3 regions of the Bacillus safensis genome follow, and region 2 is predicted to be linked to each of the others. Evidence: riboswitches for the same ligand, from Rfam matches in the RefSeq annotation. Region 2 holds a riboswitch; each other region holds the start of a gene.

Region 1 (5,361 bases), 1.2 Mb from region 2:
GCTGCCATTGCAGCAGCAGCACTGCACCCGCAGTTAACCGCTTTACTGGGCGCGGGAAATACAGAATTTCTAGGCTTGCCAGTGGTTGCCGTTGTGTACTCTTCATCGGTGATTCCAATTCTGCTCACCATCTGGCTCGGTTCATATGTTGAAAGATTCGCAGAAAAATATAGTCCGAAATCATTAAAGATCATCCTTGTTCCAACAGTCACACTTCTAGTCGTTGTACCAGTTATGCTCATCGCGGTTGGACCGCTTGGCGGGATTATCGGAAGTGGCCTTTCAGGTGGAATTGATTTATTGTTCAAACATGCAGGTCTTTTGGCCGGACTCTTGATCGGCGGCTTCATGTCACCATTGATCATTACGGGCATGCACTATGCACTGCTTCCAATCATGATCAACAACATTACGTTAAACGGTTTTGACTTCATTCTTCCAATGATGTTTGTAGCAAATATGGCACAAGCAGGCGCAGCATTCGGTGTCTTCTTAAGATCAAAAAACAAAACATTTAAATCATTGGCGATGTCTACAAGTATCACAGCCTTAATGGGTATTACTGAACCTGCTATGTATGGTGTGAACATGCGATTGAAAAAACCGTTCCTTGCAGCCCTTATTGGTGCAGCAGCAGGCGGCGTGTTCATGTCAATCTTTAAAGTAAAATCATATGTGATATCTGGATCAGCAGGCCTTCCAGGTCTCCCAACATTCATTGGACCAACATTTGTCTACTCAATCATCGGCTTAGTAATCGCCTTTGTCGTAGCAACGATCATGACACTTGTTCTCGGATTCAAAGATGTACCAGTGAAAGATGATACAAAAGCAGACAAACCAGAAGAAAAGAAAGACACAGCAGCACTTCAAAATGAAGTGGTACAAAGCCCGCTTGAAGGTCAACTAAAGCCGCTCAATCAAGTAAATGATGCAACATTCTCTAATGAAATCATGGGTAAAGGTGCAGCCATTGTACCAACAGCTGGGCGTGTTGTAGCACCTTTCAACGGCAAGGTTGAAACCATTTTCCACACAAAACATGCCATTGGTTTGAAGAGTGAACAAGGTACAGAACTTCTCATTCATGTGGGGATTGACACGGTAAAACTTGACGGAAAGTATTTTACAAGTCATGTGCAGTCAGGTGATCTGATTCAAGCAGGAGATGTACTCATTGATTTTGATATCGAGGGCATTCAGCAAGAAGGCTATGATGTCACCACACCTGTTATTGTCACCAACACAAACGATTTTGCACAAGTTGATGCGAAAACAGATGGAACGATTACAGTGAAAGAGACACTGCTTACAGTCAGTGTTGAAGAAAAAGAGGAGGGTATTCAACATGAACAAGTTAGAAAAAACATTTCCTAAAGGTTTCTTATGGGGCGGCGCTGTTGCAGCCAACCAAGTTGAAGGCGCATATAATCAAGATGGAAAAGGCTTATCGACAGCTGATGTATCACCAAATGGTATTATGCACCCATTCGATGAATCAATGAAAGACCTTAACTTATATCATGATGCAATCGATTTCTACCATCGCTATAAAGAAGATATTGCACTCTTTGCAGAAATGGGATTCAAGTGCTTCAGATTATCCATTTCTTGGCCGCGTATTTTCCCAAATGGCGACGATGCGGAACCGAATGAAGCAGGCCTCGCTTTTTATGAAAAAGTATTTGATGAACTGCATAAGCATGGAATTGAGCCAGTTGTCACCATCTCTCACTATGAAATGCCGCTCGCACTTGTGAAAAACTACGGCGGATGGAGAAACCGTAAGCTTGTGGATCTTTATGAAACATACGCGAAAACATTGTTCACCCGCTTTAAAGACAAAGTAAAATATTGGATGACCTTCAATGAAATCAACGTTGTATTACATGCGCCTTTCACTGGCGGCGGACTTGTATTTGAAGAGGGTGATGACGAGAAAAGCATTCAATATCAAGCAGCGCATCACCAATTTGTTGCAAGTGCTTTGGCTGTCAAAGCAGGACACGAAATCATTCCTGATGCGAAAATCGGCTGTATGATTGCAGCGATGACAACTTATCCGTACAGCTCAAGACCAGAAGATATGTTTGCTGCAATTGAGCAAGACCGTAAAACATTATTCTTCTCAGATGTACAGGCAAGAGGTTATTACCCAGGTTACATGAAACGTTATTTCCTTGAAAATGACATCAACATCGAGTTCCAAGAAGGGGACGAAGATATTTTAAGAAACCATACAGTGGACTATATTGGCTTCAGCTATTATATGAGCTTTGTGACAAGTACAGATCCAGAGATTCTTGGACAAGTGACTGGCGGTAACTTATTTGAAGGTGTGAAAAACCCTTATCTAGAAGCAAGTGATTGGGGCTGGCAAATTGATCCGAAAGGACTTCGTACAACACTGAATCAGCTGTATGACCGCTACCAAAAGCCATTGTTTATCGTAGAAAATGGATTGGGTGCTGTCGATCAAGTAGAAGAAGACGGATCCATTCAAGACGATTACCGAATTGATTACCTCAGAAGCCATTTGCTAGAGGCGAGAGAAGCGATTGCAGACGGAGTTGACCTGATCGGTTATACAAGCTGGGGCCCAATTGACCTTGTCAGCGCATCAACGGCTGAAATGAAAAAACGCTACGGCTTCATTTATGTTGACCGTGATAATGAAGGAAACGGTACATTAGATCGAAAGAAAAAGAAAAGCTTCGATTGGTATGAACAAGTGATTGCGACAAATGGTGAACATTTGGATGCATAAAAGAAAAAGACAAACCGCCATACTGCGGTTTGTCTTTTTTTCTTCTCTGAGGGACTACGAAGTCCACACTTGATCAGCAATCTCAATCACATGACGCAGCTTTTCCCATTGCTGCTCTTCTGTTAACAGGTTGCCTTCCTCTGTTGAGGCGAATCCGCATTGTGGACTCAAACAAATTTGGTTAATGTCCACATATTGAGCCGCTTCCTCAATGCGTTTTTTAATCTGTTCAACTGGCTCAAGCTCTCCGTATTTTGAAGTGACAAGGCCTAGTACGATTTGAAGGTTTGGGTTCTTCACATATCGAAGGGGCTCAAATCCGCCAGAACGATCGTCGTCAAACTCTAAAAAGAGACCATCAAGATCTAAGCCGGCAAAAATAGTTTCTGCCGCTGCTTCGTAACCACCTTCAGCTGCCCAAGTTGATTTAAAGTTACCGCGGCAAATGTGCATCGTGATCACCAAATCCTCTGGGCGGTCGGCAACAGCTTCATTGATTGTCTTCGCAAACGATTCACGAAGTTCATCTTCTTCACGGCCAAAGGCTTTGATTTGTTCATGGCCTTTTTCAGAAAAGAACACTGCCCATGCCGTATCATCCAGCTGCAAGTAGCGGCAGCCTGCATCATAAAAAGCACGGATGGCTTTCTTATACGCTTGTGCCACATCATGGTGAAATTCCTCTAAGCTGTCATACACTCCTTCTTCAAGCTTTCCACGGAAAAAGAGCATATTCGGACTTGGAATCGTCATTTTAGCCGTATGATCACCAGCGATGCTGTGAAGGAAACGATAATCCTCCAGCATTGGATGATCTGTAAAATCGATCTTGCCTGTTACCTTGATACCTCTAGCTTTTGTCGTTGTGTTATGGAATTGAATGCCTTGATCTGCTTCAAATCCTTCAACTCCATCGAGTCCTTCAAGAAAGTCAAAATGCCACCATGCACGTCTGAATTCACCATCTGTGACAACCTCTAACCCAATTTCTTTTTGCTTCTCTACAATACGTGTAATTTCTTCGTTTTCAATTTGTCGGAGCTGCTCTGCTGTCAGCGTACCGTCTGCTTTTTGCTTGCGTGCTTCCTTGATGCGCTCTGAACGAAGTAAACTTCCTACTTGATCTGCGCGGAATGGCGGTTTCGTTGTTTTCTTTCCAATGGTTTGTACTTGTGTCATGCTGAATCCCTTCTTTCCTCAGGTTAAAAAATCAAATAAAAAAGCTCTTCCTTAGATAAGGAAGAGCATCATATACTGTGAGAACTCTGCCTTATCTTCAAACAAGCATTTGCTTGCTTAAGGAATTAGCACCATTCTGTTCCTAGGAACAGCGGTTGCCGGGTTTCACAGGGCCAGTCCCTCCACCACTCTTAATAAGGTTACCTTTTGATTCAATTTTCTTAATAAACACAATTATTCAACCTTTTCGAGGAAAAGTCAATGGTTTTTACAATTTAATTTCCTACATGAACAAATCAGCGACAAGAACACCAGCAAGTCCGACAAGTGAAAGCACGGTGACCATCAATGTCCACGTTTTAAAGGTTTGAGCCATTGATAGGTTAAAGTATTCTTTATAAATCCAGAAACCCGCATCATTCACATGAGAGAATGTAATACTTCCCGCACCTGTTGCGATCACCATTAATTCAGGGCTGACACCCGTCAGGCCAATCAGTGGTGCAGAAATGCCAGCCGCCGTGAGACCGGCGACAGTGGCTGATCCTAAAGAGACACGAAGGACAGCAGCAATGAGCCAAGTCAGAAGCAGGGGAGAAAGTGTGCTTCCTTGCATGATCCCTGCAATGTATTGATCGACGCCGCTATCAATGAGCACTTGTTTAAAGGCACCGCCGCCTGCAATAATTAATAGAATCATAGCAATAGAGCCGATAGAATCCGTGATGGACTTCATCACTTCCTGCATGCTCTTTCCTCTTCCAAGCCCAAACGTGTAGATGGCAAGCAGCACTGAGATTAATAGTGCAATCGCCGGTTCGCCTAAAAACTCAGCAGTTGGCAGCAATGGAGAGGATGGGAAGAAAATTTCTAGAAATGCTCTAAATGTCATAAGCAATACAGGCAGAACAGCGGTGAAAATGCTAATGCCGAAGCTAGGCATTTCTTCTTCTGTGAATTCCTTTGGATTAAATAAGTTCTTTGGAATATGTGCGTGCAACTGATCTTTTTTAAATAGTTTCGTAAACAGAAGTCCGCCTACTAAAACAGCAGGAATCGCTAAAATAATCCCAACCAATAAGGTTTGTCCCATGTTTGCCTGAAAGACATTTGCAATGGCAGTCGGTCCTGGGTGAGGGGGGAGGAAGCCATGTGTGGTGATGAGTGCAGCGACGAGCGGCATCCCCACATACAGCACAGGAAGTCTTGCAGCCTGAGCGATCGTAAAGACTAATGGAATTAAGATAATGAATCCGGTTTCATAAAATAGAGCAATTCCAATCACAAATCCAGTCAGCATCGTCGCCCATTGGATTTTTCCGATGCCAAATCGGTCAATGAGTGTCATCGCGATCCGCTGAGCTCCGCCAGAATCAGCCATCAATTTCCCAAGCATCGCACCAAAACCGAGAACG
Region 2 (5,361 bases):
GTTCACTGAATTGATAGACCACTTCATCGACTTTTTTCACCATAGACGAAATGACCGCTTTTTCAGCAGTATAGTACTGATCGCTGTCTACACCAATGGCATATTTACCCTGCGCCTGCGCTTCTTTTAATACACCGACACCTGTATAACCGGCTGCCGCATATAAAACGTCTGCTTTCTTTTTGATCATGTCTTTGGCTATTTTACTACCCTTGCCTGCATCACTAAACGTACCGGCATAGGTGGATAATATCTTGATTTTCGGATTGACTGATTTGGCGCCTTTTTGAAATCCTTTTTCAAAACGATGAATGACATCTGCGTCAACACCGCCAACAAATCCAATGACATCGCTTTTCGTTGTCATTGCAGCAAGTGCTCCCGCTAAATAGCTGCCTTGCTCTTCTTTAAACGTCACAGAGGTCACATTTTTCAGCTCAGATACAGCATCGATCAAAAGGAACTGCTTCTTCGGATATTTCTTTGCGACTTTTTCCAGGTCTTCTTGCATACTGAAACCTACACCAATGACAAGATCATTTCCATCTTTTACGAGTTCTGTCAGCCCTTTTTCATATGTATCAGTTTCTGCAATTTCTCTATAATCAAATTCAATGCCAAGCTCATCACGTGCTTTTTCTAATCCTTTAAATGATGAATCGTTAAATGATTGATCACCAAGACCATCATCTGTGAGCATAACGCCAATATGCTTCGCAGTTGATTTTGGCGCCCCCTCCTGTTGATTACCGCATGCGGCGAGCACCATAAGCATGGCTGCCATCAGAAGTAATGAAATCTTCACTTTCATCCAAAAACACACTCCTTTTATCATCCTTACTCCTTTTTTATCGGATTTGAGAGGCGTTGTTTCAATGATTAGTGAAGGTTTTTCATGACTTTTTTCACAGAAAAAATCCATTATTTAAGACAAAAATAAAAAAGTGAGCAAATGCTCACTTTTTCTCGTATGTCCAGCCTTCTTTTTGGTAAACTAAATCATTTTTCATGAGATGACCTAGTGCTCGTTTAAAGGCTGCCTTGCTCATTTGAAATCTTTCGCGGATATCCTCTGGATCACTTTTGTCCCCATAAGGCATGGCGCCGTTTCTTGTTCTCATATAGGTTAAAATTTCTTCTGCATCGACAGATAGTGCATCCTGTTTTCTAGGAAGCAGAGAAACGTTCACCGTTCCGTCCTCTTTCACTGCAATGACGCGTCCTGTCACGGTCGATCCTAATCGTGGCTCTTCCTTTCGTTCCGTGCGGTGAATAAACCCACGCACGCCTGTATCTGTCAGCATAAAAGAACCTGTCGCAATTAAACGATAGATTGTTCCAGTGATTTCTTTGTTCATTAAGGTTTCTGGTGCCTCTGTGAACAATTCACTGATCACGTCTTCTGTGGCTGGTTTTGCGAACATTCTGCCGTAGCTTGTGACTTTCAGCATACAGTAGAGTTTGTCTCCTTTTTTCGGCCATGCTTCCTCAAAAGGCGGGAGGTGTTCTGTTGCAACAAGTGCATCCTTTGACAGCCCAACATCAACAAATGCGCCCATGTCTTCTACCACGTCCACGACTTCTACCCAGTCGTATGTATGTGCGTTAATTGTAGGTATTTTCATCGTAGCAGCGAGTCTTTCTTCATGATCTACATATAAGTAGACCTCTACTTCATCTCGGTCACCAATATCTTCTGTCATTTCACTGCGGTGTAAGAGGACCGAATCTTCACCGTCTGTCAAAAAGTAGCCGTATTCCATTTCATTCTCTATTTGCAAGGTCAGTTGCTCACCTGGTCTCATGTTCTCTTCCTTCCTATCTGCCCATAAAAGAGCGTTCGTTCATCTTTTGATTCACTCTATTCTACTATACTTCTTCCTGCATGAACATCTCTAGTTCTGTTAGCTAAAGTGGACAAACTGGACACGATTTATACGGCTGGCGGCTTTACTCTTTGATAAAGTTTTCTTCTTCTGCTATTTGCATGATAAAATAGACGCAATATCTAAACTTGGAGGTCATGTGTGATGGCAAAAGAAAGCTCATTTGACATTGTATCGAAAGTTGAACTGCCTGAAGTGCAAAACGCTGTTCAAGCAGCACTGAAAGAAATTAAAAACCGTTATGATTTTAAAGGAAGTAAAAGTGATATTTCTCTCGAAAAAGAAGAGCTTGTCCTCATTTCTGATGATGACTTCAAACTTGAGCAGTTAAAAGATGTGCTTGTGACAAAGCTGATCAAACGAAATGTTCCAACTAAAAACATCGATTACGGAAAAACTGAGCATGCCCTAGGCGGTACAGTACGCCAGCGTGCGAAGCTGATCAGCGGGATTGATCAAGACAACGCCAAAAAGATCAACGCGCTTATCAAGCAGTCAGGCATCAAAGTGAAATCACAATTTCAGGATGACCAAGTGCGTGTGACAGGGAAAAATAAAGATGATTTACAAGAGGTGATTTCTCTTATGCGCAAGGCCGATTTGCCGATTGATGTCCAATTTATAAATTTTCGATAAATTTCAAATTTTCCATTGATTATTTCTGCATTTTTCGTTACAGTTGATGGAAGTTCAATTCATTGACATGTTCATATTGCTTTCTTATCAAGAGAGGCAGAGGGACTGGCCCTGTGAAGCCTCAGCAACCGGTGTAGTAGAAATCTATTTTCTATGACCAAGGTGCTAAATCCAGCAAGCAACTGCTTGGAAGATAAGGAGAAGAATTACGATACAGCCAAAAAGTCTTCTTCTTATCAGAAGGCTTTTTTTGTTACATAGAAATAAGGAGGAATACAATGGGCCTATTACAAGACTTACAAAACCGCGTACTGATAGCTGACGGAGCGATGGGAACACTTTTATACTCTTACGGCATTGACCGCTGCTTTGAAGAATTAAATTTATCGAAAGAGGATGAAGTGAAACGCGTGCACGAAGCATATGTGCAGGCAGGCGCTGACATCATCCAAACGAACACATACGGTGCGAATTATATTAAACTATCCCGCTACGGCTTAGAGGAAGAAACGAAACGCATCAATACAAAAGCGGTACAAATTGCAAAAGCAGCCGCAGGCTCTGCTTATGTACTCGGAACAATTGGCGGCATTCGAACGTTTAACAAAAATGCTTACTCTATAGAAGAAATCAAACGAAGCTTTAGAGAGCAGCTGTACATCCTATTAAATGAAGAGCCTGACGGATTATTGCTTGAAACATATTATGATATAGAAGAAGCGAAGGCTGTTCTCCAAATTGCCCGCAAAGAAACGACTCTTCCGATTGTCATGAACGTCTCAATGCATGAACAAGGCGTTTTGCAGGATGGTACCCCGCTGAAGGATGGTTTATCTGAGTTATCATCTCTTGGTGCAGATGTTGTCGGCATCAACTGCAGGCTGGGCCCTTATCACATGATTCAGGCACTTGAAGGCGTTCCACTTTTGGAAAATTCGCATTTATCTGTCTATCCTAACAGCAGTCTCCCCTCACTTGAAGCAGGCAGACTCGTCTATGATACCGATAACGATTATTTCCGAAAAAGTGCACTTGAATTTAGAAATCAGGGCGCACGTATTATCGGAGGCTGCTGCGGAACAACACCTCAGCATATTAGCGCAATGGCTGAAGCGGTCAAAGATTTAGCACCGATCACTGAAAAAGAAGTGAAGGTGTTAAAAGAAGAAATCATTTCCATCCAAGATCAGCGCACTGAGCCAGGTCTTGATGAGCTGGCTGTGAAAAAACGATCGATTATCGTAGAGCTTGATCCGCCGAAGAAGCTGAACTTCGAAAAATTTCTCGTTGCTGCAAATGAATTAAAGAATGCTGGCATTGATGCATTGACGTTAGCCGATAATTCTCTTGCGACTCCGCGCATTAGCAATGTCGCTTGCGGCGCATTATTAAAGCAGCAGCTCGATATGCGTTCTCTTGTTCATATCACATGCCGCGACCGTAATTTGATTGGGCTTCAATCTCATTTAATGGGGCTCGACACCCTTGGATTAACCGATATTTTAGCGATCACAGGCGATCCATCTAAAATTGGAGACTTCCCAGGTGCAACATCTGTGTATGATTTAACCTCCTTTGATTTGATTCGTCTCATCAAACAGTTTAACGAAGGCCTTTCTTTCTCAGGAAAGCCCCTTGGCAAAAAGACCAATTTTTCAGTGGCTGGCGCGTTTAACCCAAATGTGCGCCATATTGATAAAGCGGTGAAACGTCTTGAGAAAAAAATCGAATACGGTGCTGATTATTTTATTTCACAGCCTGTTTATTCTGAGGAACAGCTTGTGAAAATTCATGAGGAAAGCCGCCACTTGGATAAACCGATTTATATCGGCATTATGCCGTTAACAAGCAGCCGAAATGCAGAGTTTATTCATCACGAAATTCCAGGCATCAAATTATCTGATTCTATTCGTGACATTATGGCCAAAGCTGGCGAGGATAAAGAAAAGCAGCGAGCAGAAGGCTTAGCGATTGCCCGCTCTTTATTAGATACAGCCTGCGAATTGTTTAATGGCATTTATTTAATTACTCCTTTCCTTCGATCAGATTTAACAGCAGAACTGACCACCTACATCCATCAGAAAGAAAAGGAGTCTAACGTCCATGTCACCTATCACTGAACAGCTCAAAAAACGCATCCTCGTCCTTGATGGGGCAATGGGCACAATGATTCAAAACGCCAACCTGACAGCAGAGGACTTTGGCGGAGAAGAGTATGAGGGCTGTAACGAGTATTTGAATGTGACAGCCCCTCACATCATCTCTAAGATCCATAGGGAGTACCTTGAAGCAAGTGCTGACCTCATTGAAACAAATACGTTCGGCGCGACAAAGCTCGTCCTTGACGAATATGGGCTTGGGCACCTTGCCTATGAACTCAATGTTCGAGCTGCGCAGCTGGCAAAGGCAGAAGCTGACCGTTTCTCCACACCAGAAAAGCCTCGTTTTGTTGTAGGCGCAATGGGCCCGACAACGAAAACATTATCTGTAACAGGCGGCACAACCTTCAGTGAGCTCGTCAGAAATTATGAAGAGCAGGCCCGCGCTCTGATTGACGGAAAGTGTGATGCCCTTCTTTTAGAAACAAGCCAAGATATGCTGAATGTAAAAGCTGGATTCAAAGGGATTCAGGAAGCCTTTCAGCAAACGGGCATCCAATTACCACTCATGGTATCAGGAACGATTGAACCGATGGGCACCACCCTTGCTGGTCAGGATATTGAAGCCTTTTATATTTCTCTTGAGCATATGAAACCAATCAGTGTGGGCCTTAACTGTGCGACTGGTCCAGAATTTATGACAGACCACATCCGCACGCTCTCCTCCATTGCAAAGTCAG
Region 3 (5,361 bases), 200 kb from region 2:
AGGGTCTGTGAAGACGAGTTTTTCTGTAATATCACACAGGTCAGGGTTCGTAAATTGCTTCACAAATTGTTTTTTGATTTTAGGATTTGTAGCAAAGTCAGATGTGTAAAAAAGTGTTTTTCCTAAAAATTCTCCAACATGATCAGATAAATGCGGATATTGTTTTCCGGCAATTAGCCCTTTTCTGACGATTTCTAAGTGAGAGAGATCCTCCATGGCTGTCACTGCAAGAGCTGTATCTGAATAATAGACTGCTGGTACGAGATGCGGCGCATATTCTGACTGCTTGATCAGGGCGGCACTTTCAATTCTTGCCCGGTCTAATGTAAGCGGCCAGCTCTCCCCAACCACCTTTGCATAAGGCAGGGCCTGCTTGATGATCAATCCTTTTTCTTGTTTGTGATCATAAATATGAAAGACGTAATTTAAATTCCCGTCACCAATTTCAGTACATGTCAAATGACTGCTTTCTTGGATCAAACCAAGTCTAATTGCGAGTGCAACTGCCGAGCTTTCTGTTAGTTCTTCATATGATGCCGTAAGTGTAACCAATTGCTTCCCCTCCAAATCATATAAAAAAGCCTCTTTCTCCTGAGAGAAAGAGGCTTGATGGTGTGTATGCTCAAAGCCTCTCTTATCTCTCAGCACATACGTCTGATGGAATTAGCACCGTGCCCTATAAGACAATTGTCTTGGCGCGTTACTTGCTGCGCCCCACTTCACAGTGGTATTAACGGTCGGTTGCTGTTGGGGTCAAAAGGCCAAATCCCTCGCCCAACTCTCGATAAGAGAAATCAATATGTAATTGTTTCGTGTCTGTTTGCATTTCTTAATTCAAGATATTATCAGAGCGTTGCTTTACATGTCAATCTTTTTTCAAAATTGCTTTACAATTCATAAAACAATCCATTACAGTGATTGTATTGTCACGTAACTTGAATAGAAGGTGAAGAAATGGAATTCCAGCAATCAGATGTGTTGAAACAATTACCGAAACAATTTTTTGCGTCCCTTGTCCAAAAGGTGCAGAAAAAAGTGCAGGAAGGGGCAGATATCATTAATTTGGGGCAGGGAAATCCTGATCAGCCAACTCCTCCGCACATTGTAAAAGCCATGCAGAAAGCGGTAGCAAACCCTGAAAATCATCAATACTCCTCATTCCGTGGAACAGCGAAATTAAAAAAGGCTGCTGCCGCTTTTTATGAAAGAGAATATGGCGTCACACTTGATCCAAAGACGGAAATTGCGATTTTATTTGGCGGGAAAGCAGGGCTTGTTGAGCTGCCGCAATGCCTGCTGAATCCGGGTGATACGCTTCTTGTCCCTGATCCTGGCTATCCTGATTATTGGTCAGGCGCTGTGCTTGCTGGAGCGCATATGGTAACCATGCCACTTCTTGAAAAAAATGATTTTTTACCTGACTACGATTTGCTGCCTGAGGATGATAAGAAAAAGGCAAAATTAATGTACTTAAATTACCCCAACAATCCGACGGGGGCTACGGCAAGCCGTTCATTTTTTGAAGAAACCGTTACATTTGCGAAAGATCACGAGCTATGTGTAGTCCATGATTTTGCATATGGCGGCATTGGATTTGATGGAGAAAAGCCGCTCAGCTTTCTGCAAGTAGAGGGAGCGAAAGAGACGGGAATAGAAATTTACACATTATCTAAAACGTACAATATGGCAGGGTGGAGAGTAGGATTTGCAGCCGGAAATTCATCTGCTATTGAAGCAATTGAGCTTTATCAGGATCATCTGTTTGTCTCGCTGTTTAAAGCCACTCAAGATGCAGCAGCGGAAGCGCTATTAAGCGATCAAACGTGCGTGCAGGTGCAAAATGATGGATATGAGAAAAGGCGGAATGTGTGGATGGCTGCCTGCAAAGAAATTGGCTGGGAAGTCAGTGCACCAAAGGGTTCATTTTTTGCTTGGTTAAAGGTGCCGGAAGGATATACATCTGAAGCCTTTTCTGACTTATTATTAGAGAAGGCACATGTTGTTGTTGCGCCAGGCAATGGCTTTGGTGCTCACGGTGAAGGGTACGTGAGAGTAGGGCTTCTAACAAGTGAGGAGCGATTACAAGAAGCCGCTCAGCGCATCGCTGCTTTGAAGCTGTTTGAAAAAAAGCCATTGACAACATAAAAAAATGGTGCGATAATTCAGGCAATATTTAAGAAAATTGAATATTCTTATCAAGAGTAGGCAGAGGGACTAGCCCAATGAAGCCCGGCAACCGACTTCCATGAAGCACGGTGCTAATTCTTGCAGCAAGCGCTGAGAGATAAGATTCTTCGGATGAATGACACGAAACAACCTCTTTAAGGCGCTCATGAAGCACTTGAAGAGGTTTTTTTATTGAACATATGCATGACGCAATCGAAAGGGGATTCCTAGTGAGTGAATTACTGGCAACATACGTATTAACACATCGAGAGGATGAACAAATAAATCGAAAAGCGGAGCAGATCGCGCTTGGTTTAACAGTTGGATCATGGACGGATTTGCCGCAGCTCAAAAAGGAGCAGCTTCAAAAGCATAAAGGCCGAGTTGAAAAAGTATTAGAAAAGGCTGTTCCAGCCGAAAATGGCCTTTATCAATCAGAGGTGACCATTGCTTATCCTGAGGCAAACTTTTCAGCTGATTTACCAGCTGTTTTTACGACGATTTTTGGAAAGCTTTCACTAGACGGAAAAGTGAAGCTAGTCGATATCCAATTTTCTGAAGAATTTAAAAAAAGCCTGCCAGGACCTGTATTTGGAATTGATGGCATACGAAAAAAGGTAAATGTGTTTGATCGTCCATTATTGATGAGTATTTTTAAAGGCGTTATCGGCCGTGATATGCAGGATTTAAAAGAGCAGCTCCGCTTACAGGCATTAGGCGGGGTTGACTTCATCAAAGACGATGAAATTTTATTCGAAAGTCCATTAGCCCCTTTTGAAGAGCGAATCAAAGAAGGAAAAGCGATTTTAAAAGAAACCTATGAAGAAACAGGACACCGCACACTGTATGCTGTCAATTTAACGGGCAGAACCTTTGACCTGAAGGATCGAGCGAGAAAGGCCGCTGAACTTGGGGCAGATGCGCTCTTATTCAATGTCTTTGCATACGGCCTTGATGTCATGCAAAGCCTAGCTGAGGACCCAGACATTCCACTGCCGATTATGGCGCATCCCGCTGTGAGTGGTGCTTTGACATCCTCTCCTGAATATGGATTCTCGCATTCTCTTCTTTTAGGCAAATTAAATCGATATGCTGGCGCTGATTTGAGCCTCTTTCCCTCACCTTATGGGTCGGTTGCTCTTTCGAAAAAAGATGCCTTTGGAATCTATGAAGCTTGCGTAAAAGAGGATACGGTTCAAAAAACATTCCCTGTCCCGTCAGCAGGCATTCATCCAGGAATGGTACCAGTATTGATCAAAGATTTTGGAATTGATCATGTGATAAATGCAGGTGGAGGCATTCACGGACATCCGCGGGGAGCCATTGGAGGAGGGAAGGCATTTCGTTCGATCATTGATGCCGTGATACATGAAGAGTCCATCCAAGATAAGGCGGCTTCCTGCCAAGACTTAAAAGCCGCACTTGATCTTTGGGGAAGGGTAGCAGAATAATGAAAAAACCAATTGTATGCTGTGATTTTGATGGAACAATTACAAAAAATGATAATATCATCCGCATCATGAAACAGTTTGCACCAAGTGAATGGACGAAGCTGAAGGATGGTGTCCTGTCAAAGGAAATCACCATTCAAGAAGGCGTCGGGCAGATGTTTCAATTACTGAAAAGTGATCAGAAGGATGCCATTCAATCATTTATTTTAGAGGATACAGAGATTCGAGAAGGATTTAAGCAATTTGTCGATGAGGTAAAAAAATCAGATATTCCTTTCTATGTACTTAGCGGGGGGATGGACTTTTTTGTCTACCCCATCCTCGAAGGCATTGTCGATCGAGACGATATTTATTGCAACCATGCATCATTTGTGGAAGACCATATTCAGATTGAATGGCCGCATGCCTGCGATAAGCAATGTCAAAATGGCTGCGGATGCTGCAAGCCCTCAATCATTCGAAAGCTGACTCATGAGGATGACTTCATCATCATGATCGGAGATTCAGTGACTGATGTGGAGGCGGCGAAGCATGCGGATCTTACGTTTGCGCGCGACTACTTGCTCAATGAATGTCAAGAGCTCGGGCTCGTACACAAGGAATATGACACATTTATTGATCTACAAGCGCAATTTGTTCAAATAAAGGAAGTGAAGGAATGGCAGACGCAAAGAGCAAACGCTGGCAGGAGCTAGCAGACGTTAAACGTGAACTGGCTCAAAGAGATTGGTTTTTCGGAACAAGCGGTAATTTATCAATCAAGGTGTCGGATGATCCAATCACGTTTTTGGTGACGGCAAGCGGCAAAGATAAACGAAAAGAAACAAACGAAGATTTTGTGCTAGTAAATGCGGCAGGCCAGCCCCATGATCCGAACGAGCCGCTTAGACCATCAGCTGAAACACTGCTTCACACGTACGTATATGAACGGACGAAAGCAGGCTGCTGCCTCCATGTCCATACAATCGATAATAATGTGATGTCAGAGCTGTATGGGGATAAGGGAGAGATTCGTTTTAAAGGCAACGAAATCATCAAAGCGCTTGGTTATTGGGAAGAGGATGCAGAAGTGTCGATTCCGATTATTGAAAATCCAGCTCATATTCCGCAGCTTGCAGAGCAATTTGCCAAACATCTGACACTAGAGGCGTCATCTGGTGCTGTACTCATTCGCAATCATGGCATTACGGTCTGGGGAAAAACAGCCTTTGAAGCAAAACGAGTATTAGAAGCATATGAATTTTTATTTAGCTATCACTTAAAATTAGCGCTTTATCAACAGCAGCTTGTAAGATAAAAAGGAGGAAAAACACATGGCGACGATTTTGATTCATAATGAAGAGAACACATTACTTGAAAGCGAGCAAGAGGTAGCATCATATTTGGAAAACCAAGGGGTCATTTATGAGCATTGGGATATTGAAAAGCTGCCAAACCGTTTATCAGAAAAGTATGATTTAACCGATGAGGAAAAGGAAGAGATTTTGACTGTTTTCCAAAAGGAAATCCAAAGTATTTCTGAAAAAAGAGGGTACAAAGCGCAGGATGTCATTTCATTATCTGATGCCACGCCAAATCTTGATGAGCTGCTCCAAAACTTTAAACGTGAGCATCACCATACAGATGACGAAGTACGCTTTATTGTGAGCGGGCACGGAATCTTTGCTATTCAAGGCAAGGATGGCGTCTTTTTTGATGTGAGATTGAATCCAGGTGATTTAATTTCTGTTCCGCCAAACATTCG

What was found. Region 2 has a riboswitch for S-adenosylmethionine ahead of AAYR28_RS05265 (bifunctional homocysteine S-methyltransferase/methylenetetrahydrofolate reductase). Riboswitches for the same ligand answer to the same signal wherever they lie in the genome.
Region 1: linked by a shared signal. The riboswitch ahead of AAYR28_RS18065 (5-methyltetrahydropteroyltriglutamate--homocysteine S-methyltransferase) and the one ahead of AAYR28_RS05265 (bifunctional homocysteine S-methyltransferase/methylenetetrahydrofolate reductase) in region 2 are both predicted to bind S-adenosylmethionine.
Region 3: linked by a shared signal. The riboswitch ahead of mtnW (2,3-diketo-5-methylthiopentyl-1-phosphate enolase) and the one ahead of AAYR28_RS05265 (bifunctional homocysteine S-methyltransferase/methylenetetrahydrofolate reductase) in region 2 are both predicted to bind S-adenosylmethionine.

What each region holds. Positions count from the first base shown of each region.
Region 1 is NZ_CP154909.1:3,504,628-3,509,988, reverse strand. It holds gene AAYR28_RS18075 (beta-glucoside-specific PTS transporter subunit IIABC) at 1-1,377, shown strand, start outside; gene AAYR28_RS18070 (glycoside hydrolase family 1 protein) at 1,349-2,767, shown strand; gene AAYR28_RS18065 (5-methyltetrahydropteroyltriglutamate--homocysteine S-methyltransferase) at 2,822-3,946, opposite strand; SAM riboswitch class I at 4,035-4,147, opposite strand; gene AAYR28_RS18060 (gluconate:H+ symporter) at 4,230-5,361, opposite strand, start outside.
Region 2 is NZ_CP154909.1:1,051,181-1,056,541, reverse strand. It holds gene AAYR28_RS05280 (BMP family lipoprotein) at 1-811, opposite strand, end outside; gene AAYR28_RS05275 (CvfB family protein) at 957-1,805, opposite strand; gene AAYR28_RS05270 (YajQ family cyclic di-GMP-binding protein) at 2,031-2,522, shown strand; SAM riboswitch class I at 2,604-2,722, shown strand; gene AAYR28_RS05265 (bifunctional homocysteine S-methyltransferase/methylenetetrahydrofolate reductase) at 2,801-4,642, shown strand; gene metH (methionine synthase) at 4,626-5,361, shown strand, end outside.
Region 3 is NZ_CP154909.1:1,255,369-1,260,729, forward strand. It holds gene mtnK (S-methyl-5-thioribose kinase) at 1-552, opposite strand, end outside; SAM riboswitch class I at 633-790, opposite strand; gene AAYR28_RS06385 (pyridoxal phosphate-dependent aminotransferase) at 955-2,145, shown strand; SAM riboswitch class I at 2,190-2,291, shown strand; gene mtnW (2,3-diketo-5-methylthiopentyl-1-phosphate enolase) at 2,397-3,617, shown strand; gene AAYR28_RS06395 (2-hydroxy-3-keto-5-methylthiopentenyl-1-phosphate phosphatase) at 3,617-4,312, shown strand; gene AAYR28_RS06400 (methylthioribulose 1-phosphate dehydratase) at 4,276-4,914, shown strand; gene AAYR28_RS06405 (1,2-dihydroxy-3-keto-5-methylthiopentene dioxygenase) at 4,931-5,361, shown strand, end outside.